2 regions of the Terrisporobacter glycolicus ATCC 14880 genome follow, and region 1 is predicted to be linked to the other one. Evidence: riboswitches for the same ligand, from Rfam matches in the RefSeq annotation. Region 1 holds a riboswitch; the other holds the start of a gene.
What was found. A riboswitch is a leader RNA that binds a small molecule or an ion and turns the genes downstream of it on or off. The one in region 1 is predicted to bind lysine.
Positions count from the first base shown of each region.

Region 2: it holds a riboswitch for lysine, as region 1 does, so the genes downstream of both, TEGL_RS12985 (Na+/H+ antiporter NhaC family protein) here and TEGL_RS01920 (aspartate-semialdehyde dehydrogenase) in region 1, are expected to answer to the same signal.

Region 1 is NZ_CP117523.1:348,121-352,344, forward strand. It holds gene dapB (4-hydroxy-tetrahydrodipicolinate reductase) at 1-602, opposite strand, end outside; gene dapA (4-hydroxy-tetrahydrodipicolinate synthase) at 596-1,495, opposite strand; gene TEGL_RS01920 (aspartate-semialdehyde dehydrogenase) at 1,561-2,559, opposite strand; lysine riboswitch at 2,696-2,866, opposite strand; gene TEGL_RS01925 (L-serine ammonia-lyase, iron-sulfur-dependent, subunit alpha) at 3,146-4,224, shown strand, end outside.
Region 2 is NZ_CP117523.1:2,610,111-2,614,334, forward strand. It holds gene TEGL_RS12980 (pentapeptide repeat-containing protein) at 1-687, opposite strand, end outside; gene TEGL_RS12985 (Na+/H+ antiporter NhaC family protein) at 775-2,523, opposite strand; lysine riboswitch at 2,632-2,807, opposite strand; gene TEGL_RS19835 (Na+/H+ antiporter NhaC family protein) at 3,012-4,224, shown strand, end outside.

The DNA of each region.
Region 1 (4,224 bases):
ATAGTAGTGTGTTCACCTACTATGGTTCCACCTCTTATGGCATGAATACCAACTTCAGTAGGCTTTCTCTTTTCAGAGCGACCATATCTTCCATATATGCATTCACTTTCTGGCAAAACATCTTTAATTCCATTAGCTATCATAACAGCTGTGCCACTAGGTGAATCTAGTTTTTTATTATGGTGTTTTTCTATTATTTCTATGTCAAACCCATTAAGAGCTTTGGCAGCTTCTTTAACTAATTTAACTAGGACATTTACACCTAGAGACATATTAGAAGAGTGGAAAATAGGAATAATAGCCGAAGCTTTTTCTATTTCACCTAATTCTTCATCATTAAACCCTGTAGTTGCTATTACTAAAGGAATTTTTGTTTTTGTAGCATAATCCAAAACATCATATATAGTAGAGTGATGAGAAAAATCGATGATGATATCAGCACTTTCTTCTACTTCACTAATTTTATGGTAAGTTTTGAATGGAACATCTAATTCATCTCTAGATACACCACAAACAAGTTGTAGCTCACTATCTTCATTAACACATTTAGTTAAAACTTTACCCATACTACCGCTATAACCATTTATAATTACTCTTAACATGTTGCCTCCTGTATTTTTAGTCCAAAATTAACTAATTCTCTTTTTAAAACTTCTAAATTTTGTTCCTCCATTTCAGCTAGAGGAAGTCTTAAATCTCCCACATTAAATCCTAATAAATTGACAGCAGTTTTTACTGGTATAGGATTTACTTCTATAAACAAAGCATCTATTAAAGGTTTCATACCTAATTGTAATCTTCTAGAGCCTTCTACATCGCCATCCATAAACTTAGATACTAAATCATGAGTTTCCTGTGGACAAATATTAGCTAGAACTGATATAACTCCAGATCCTCCTAGAGAAAGTAGAGGAAGTATTGAGTCATCATTACCAGAATACACAGCAAAGCCTTCTGGAACTAATCTGCAAACTTCAGCTACTTGAGCTAAATCTCCACAAGCTTCTTTAAGAGCTACAATATTATCCACATTTCTAGCTAAATCAGCAACAAGAGCAGGTGGTATATTAACCTTTGTACGTGAAGGAACATTGTATAAAATTATAGGAAGTTTAACACTATTTGCAATAGATACAAAGTGTTTTCTAAGTCCTGATTTATTAGCTTTATTATAGTAAGGAGTTATAATTAAAAGAGCATCTGCACCTAATTTTTCAGCTTCTTGACTCATATAGATGGAGTGAGCAGTGTCGTTTCCACCTGTTCCAGCTATTACAGGAACCCTTTTATCAACAGCATCAACAATAGTTTTGATTGCTAATAAATGTTCTTCGTCATTCATAGTGCTGGCTTCCCCAGTAGTGCCACAAGCAACTATAGCATCAGTGCCATTTTCAATTTGAAAATCCACTAATTCTTTTATCTTTTTAACATTAACCTTTCCATTTTCATCAAATGGAGTAACTAAAGCAACTGCAGAACCTTTAAAAATCATAAACAAACCTCTCCTTTTTACCTTAAATTTAATCTCTATTAATTAATATTTATTAAAGCTCATTTTTATACTAAATCATATTTTAATAATAATTCAGCTATTTGGACTGCGTTAGTAGCAGCACCTTTTCTTATGTTGTCAGCAACAACCCACATATTAACACCATTATCCACACTGAAGTCTCTTCTAATTCTTCCAACATAAACTTCATCATGACCTTCAGCATCAACTGCTAGAGGATACTCATTGTTTGCTGGATTATCAACAACAACAACACCTTCAGTGTTTTTTAGAGCAGTAAATACATCTTCCAACTCAAATGGCTTATTAAACTCTAAGTTTATAGACTCACTGTGAGCACCTTTCACTGGAACCCTTACAGTAGTAGCAGTAACTTTAATATTATAGTCTTCTAAGATTTTCATAGTTTCATTTACCATTTTCATTTCTTCTTTTGTATATCCGTTTTCTTCGAAAACATCTATATGAGGAAGACAGTTAAATGCTATTGGATGAGGATAGAAAGTGTTTGGTTTTCCTTGAATTCCATCTTCCAAATCTTGAACTCCTTTAACACCAGAACCAGATACGGCTTGGTAAGTTGAGTAAACAACTCTTTTTAAACTGTATTTATCATGTAATGGTTTAAGAGGAACCATAGCTTGTATAGTAGAGCAGTTTGGGTTTGCAATTATTCCCTTGTGATTTTTTACTGCTTCTGGGTTAACCTCTGGAACAACTAATGGAACATTAGGATCCATTCTCCATTGACTTGAGTTATCAACAACAATTACTCCTTTAGAAGCTGCGATTGGTGCGTATTTTTGACTTATTCCACCACCAGCAGAGAATAGAGCTATTTGTATATCCTTATCAAAAGAGTTTTCATTTAATTCTTCTACAACCACATCTTTCCCAACAAATTTAACAGTTTTTCCTGCAGATTTTGCAGAAGAGAACATATAGATATTATCTATTGGAAAATTTCTTTCTTCTAAAACCTTTATAAAAGTTCTTCCCACCATACCAGTGGCACCAACTAAAGCAACATTAATTTTTTTCATTTTTAATCACCCCGTAATATATTTTAGATTTAACATTAAATAACATAGAGAAAATTTAAGGGAGAGCTTTATATTTTATATATATAAAAAAACGTACAAAGGTATACTTTGTACGTTTAAAACGACATGTCAAAGTAAACCTTGTAGCTCACCACTTAAAAATAAGTGACAGTGTTATACATATTATGTATAACCCCAAAAATAATCTTTGCAAAGATTACCTTTTCGGCAATGATTCCTTTCTTTGAATATCAACGTCTGCCGACTACTTTCAAATACTTTTAACCACTGCACCTCTACCCTAGGTTAAGATAGTTTTTTAAATTATTAATAATAGTAGTACAAAAAAATGAAAAAATCAATAAAAATGTAAAAAATTACCTAAAACAACATCTAGATTTTTTGTCGGATTTTAGGTAAAATATTTTATGTGTTATTTAATATTTATAAAAATTAATATTTATAAATATATTTATAAAATTAAATAATTCTTAAATTATTATTATTGGAAAAATATAATGTTAATTAGGAATATGTTTTCTTATTACAAGCAAAAGAATATATAAAATCCCCGAGGAGGAATAAAATGGAATCACTAAAAGAACTTTACAAAGTAGGTAATGGACCTTCAAGCTCACATACAATGGGACCACAAAGAGCTGCTGAACAATTTAAGAACAAATACCCAGAAGCTGCTAGCTTTAAAGCTCACTTATACGGAAGTTTAGCTGCAACAGGAGAAGGGCATTTAACTGATTATATAATCAAGAAAACGCTTGAGCCAAAGGAAGTTGAAATACTTTGGAGAGAAGATATAGTTAAACCATATCATCCAAACGGTATGATGTTAGAAGCTATAGATGCAGATGGAAACGTAATGGGAGATTGGACTATCTACTCTGTTGGTGGAGGTACAATAGCTGAAGAAGGAATGAGAAATGCAGGTGGAAACGACACTTACCCTCATTCAACAATGGAAGAAATAATAACTTGGTGTAACCAAAACAACAAAAACTTCGTAGACTACGTAAAGACTTACGACGATGCTGATATAATGGATTACTTAGTAACTATTAAAGATGCTATGAAAAAATCAGTAGAAGATGGTTTAAAAGCTACAGAAGTTATACCAGGTAAATTAAATCTAGAAAGAAAAGCTGGATACTTCTATAAGCAATATCTTGCTAATAAGCAATTAAATACATTAGTTTATGCTTATGCTTTAGCTGCTTCAGAGCAAAATGCATCAGGATATGTTATAGTAACTGCTCCAACATGTGGTTCTGCAGGTGTTTTACCAGGAATATTCTTCGCAATGAAAGACTATGAAGGATACACTGATGAGCAATTAGTTGAAGCTTTAGCTGTAGCAGGTATAGTTGGTGTTCTTGTTAAGAGAAATGGATCTGTTTCAGGTGCTGAAGTTGGATGTCAAGGTGAAGTAGGAGTTGCTTGTGCAATGGCTGCTGCAGCAATAGCTTTCTTAAAAGGTGGATCATTAAGACAAATAGAATATGCTGCTGAAATCGGTTTAGAGCATCACTTAGGAATGACTTGTGACCCAGCTTACGGATACGTTCAAATACCATGTATAGAAAGAAATGCAATGGGTGCTCAAAGAGCGTTAGATGCTGCTAACTATTCATTATTAACTGATGGAGAGCA
Region 2 (4,224 bases), 1.8 Mb from region 1:
TTTAATTTCTACTAATTTATCAAAAAATGTTTTTTCATCTAATTTAGTTTTATACTTATCATCAAATTCAAAATCTAAAATATAACATTTGTGTGTTTTAAATCCACTTAAGTCACTATCCGAAATTTTTATTTCATTCAATTCACATTTATTTGCTATCATACTTTTCATCATGCATATTTCAAATGAAGTATTTTTTATTAAACAATTTTCAAATATTGAATATGATAAATCACAATTTTTGAATTTACTATAAAACTCACAATTATAGAATTCACAAGAGTAATTTATTGTATTATTCAATGACGGTGACTTTATATTATCTTCCATAATAAATATACAATTTTCAAAAATAACACCACCTAATATAAATTTACAATCATAAAATTTACAGCCTATTATTCTACAATTGATAAATTTTGTATTTGCAAAAGTACAATCTTTAAAACTTGCACATATTATATCTTTGTTTGAAATATTATAATAATCTTTTTCATCTAACAATCCCTTTTTGCCAATGAATTCATTTTCTGTAATTTCATAACTATATCGATTGTCTGGATTATAGTCAGTCATATTCTTTTTATGCTTTATAATATAACTATAATTTTTTTCATTATTTTTTTTCCTTTTATCCAATTGGATCTTTAATTTATAATTTTCTTCTTTAAAATTTACATAAGCCATAGTAATTTCTCCTTTTATAAACTCTATAACTTATTATTTGCATAAAAAAAGACTTAAATGCATTATCATTTAAGTCTTTTATAAATATTAATTTTCTAGTAATTCATTTCCTTGTATATCTTCAACTTCTACACTCTTACCAAGTACTTGTATTCCTATAAACATAGCCACAAATGCCAATGGTAAAACTAAATAGACAGGTAATCCAAATCCCGCTGGTATATATCCAAACACTATAGTAATAACTCCCACAAATATTGAATAAGGCATCTGTGTTCTAACATGGTCTATATGATTACATCCAGCTCCCATAGATGAAAGTATTGTTGTATCTGATATTGGTGAGCAATGGTCTCCAAATATAGCTCCAGTTAATACTGCTGATGTTGCAACTATTACATAAGACATATCTGGATTTATTGAGTATGCAAGTGGTATAGCCAGAGGCATAAGTATTCCCATTGTTCCATAAGAAGTCCCTGTTGCAAATGATATTATTGCCCCAAGCACAAATATTAAGCTTGGTACTATAAATGGAGGCAGTGAACCTGATAATAATGTAATCAAATATTTTGCGGTTCCTAATTCTTTTATTACAGACGAAAGTGACCATGCACATATTAATATTACACCTGTTATTACTAATGTTTTCATTCCATCCACCCAAATATCTAGAGCTTCTGATACAGTAAACATTTTTTTACATACACCCATAACCATTGCAACTATTCCTGCAAATAAAGCTGATTGGAAAAGAGCAACAGATGCATCTGCATTTGAAAAAGCTTCTTTTATTGCATTAAATGATGCTGGTGAATTTTGCATAAGCTGAATTACTGTAGTGTCCTCTCCACCCATTATTGCAGTATATCCACTGTAATAAAAAGCAAATAACGCTCCAACTATCAACGCTCCTATTGGTATTATTGCATTCCAGACACTTAATTTAACACCCTCTAATGGTTCCATATCATCATGTTTACTTAAATTTTTATTCACTTCTTCGTTTGAAGTAAGATTTTGACTCCCTCTTCTACATTCTAACTCAGCTTTTCTCATAGGTCCAAAATCCTTTAAAAGTAAAGCTGTCATTACTATAAATCCTAATATTAATAGATTATAGAATCTAAATGGAATTGTATTTAAAAATACTCCAAATGCATTTGTTTCAACTCCTATACTTTCAAATGCCGTACCTATAAGCCCAACTTCTAAACCTATCCATGTAGAAATAATTGCTAAACCTGCAACTGGTGCTGCAGTGGCATCTATTATAAACGCTAATCTTTCTCTTGATACTTTCATTTTGTCTGTAACAGGTCTCATCATAGGTCCTATTATTAAAGAGTTTGCATAGTCATCAAAGAATACAAATAATCCTGCAAACCAAGTCATTATTTGAGCACTTTTTGCTGTTTTTGCTTTATTTGATAAGGCTTCAGCTATGGCTTTTGCTCCACCCATTTTTCCAACTAAATTTATAACTCCTCCTATTGCTAAAACTTGAAGAATTATACCTGCATTCCATGGATCTGCTAAAGATCCCACTGCCCTTTGAATTAAATCCAAAAATGAATAAAATATTGCCATAAAAGGATTATTTCCTGTTATATTTAATATAAATCCCCCTGACATAATCCCTATAACCAAAGATACTATAACATTTTTAGTTATAAAAGCAAGTGAAATGGCAACTAGCGGTGGTATTAAAGTCCATAAACCAAATTTATCTGCATTTTGTGCAGCAACATCAACTTCTTCTGCAAAAGATAATACTGTTGTCATTATGAATAGCATGGTTGTCATTAAAAATAATCTTAAATTTCTTCTTCTCATTTTATTTCCCCCTAATATTTTTGTAGTGAACATTATAAGGGCTATTTTTTTCATTAAAAAAACCTTGATGTAAGAGCATCAAGGTCATAATTATACTAAACTATAAATCCATTTGATAGCTCAACACTAATTTCTTAGTGACAGTGGCATATATATTATATATACCCCCAGCCAAATAACCTTAAAGCTTCAGTTATATGCTTCGGCGATGTTTCCTTTCACAATAAATCCACGTTGCTTAACTCATTATTGTTACTGATAAAAATCGCACCTCTACCTTAAATATTCACTTATTAATATGAGTATATATCACCTTCCTATATTTAGCAACATTTAATTCTGTCTTTTTTACCATATATATATTATAAATATTTTTTTATATTTAATTAATATTTTGATATTATTTCTCTATAATTTTATTATGATGATAAGTTATGGGAGGAATTATTTATATGAGAATTTTTTTAATAATTATTATTACAATAATAATGCTAATATTTAGCGTTTTTAATAATATTTTTTTAGGATACGGTTTAACTATTTCTTTAATTTTATTTTCTTTAGTCGGCCTAAAAAGAAATAAAAGCATAAAGGAGCTTCTTGAATTATATACCTTTGAATCTAAAAGAAGCTTTCCAATTATAAAAATTTTATTATTAATTTCAATTTTAATAAGTGTTTGGTTAAGTTGTGGAACAATTCCTGCAATAGTTTATTATTCACTAAAATATATTAACCCTAATCTATTTATTTTATTTTGTTTTTTAATCCCAGCTTTAACATCCTTTTTGATTGGAACTTCCTTTGGTACTATAAGTTCTATAGGCATACCTCTTATTATTATTGCACAGGCATCTAATCTTAACTTAAATTTAGTAGGAGGAGCAATTATGTCTGGGGCATATTTAGGTGATAGATGTTCACCTTTATCTTCTAGTTTACTTCTTCTATGCAATTTAACTAACGTTGATTTATTTAAATATATTAGAAAAATTTTCATTTTTGGTATTATTCCAACTATGGTTAGTATTATTTTTTATTTATTATTCTCCTTTAAAAATCCTTTAACTTTTATTGACAATTCACTAAGTTTAACTTTATACAATGATTTTCATATTAGTTTTATTTTATTAATACCAGCTATTATAATTATTATTTTATCGTTAAAAAAAGTTTCAATTTCAAAATCAATAACTATAAGTATAATAGCTTCAATAATAATTTGCTTTATTATTCAAAAAATAACTATGATAGATTTGTGTAATTATATTATATTTGGATATAAAGCCTCTTCATCCTTATCAAATATTATTAAGGGCGGTGGCATTATTTCCATGCTTAAAACTTGTTATATAATTATTATTTCATGCTGTTTAACAGGATTTTTTAGTGGATTAAATATTTTTAATGGTTTAGAGACGTATTTGAAAAAAATAAAACTAAATAAGAGTAAGTTATTTTTAGTAACCTTATTTCTTGGCTTAATAATTGCATCTATTGGATGTAGCCAAACTATAGCTTTTATTCTAACTATAGAAACACTTAAAAATAGCTACGAGAATTATAATAATGAAGATATGGCTATGGAATTTTCCAATTCCGCAATCGTTACATCTGCCTTAATCCCATGGTGCATAGCTGCACTCGTTCCTACTTCAGTCTTAGGCATAAGTAATTACAAATTTATCCCATATGCTATTT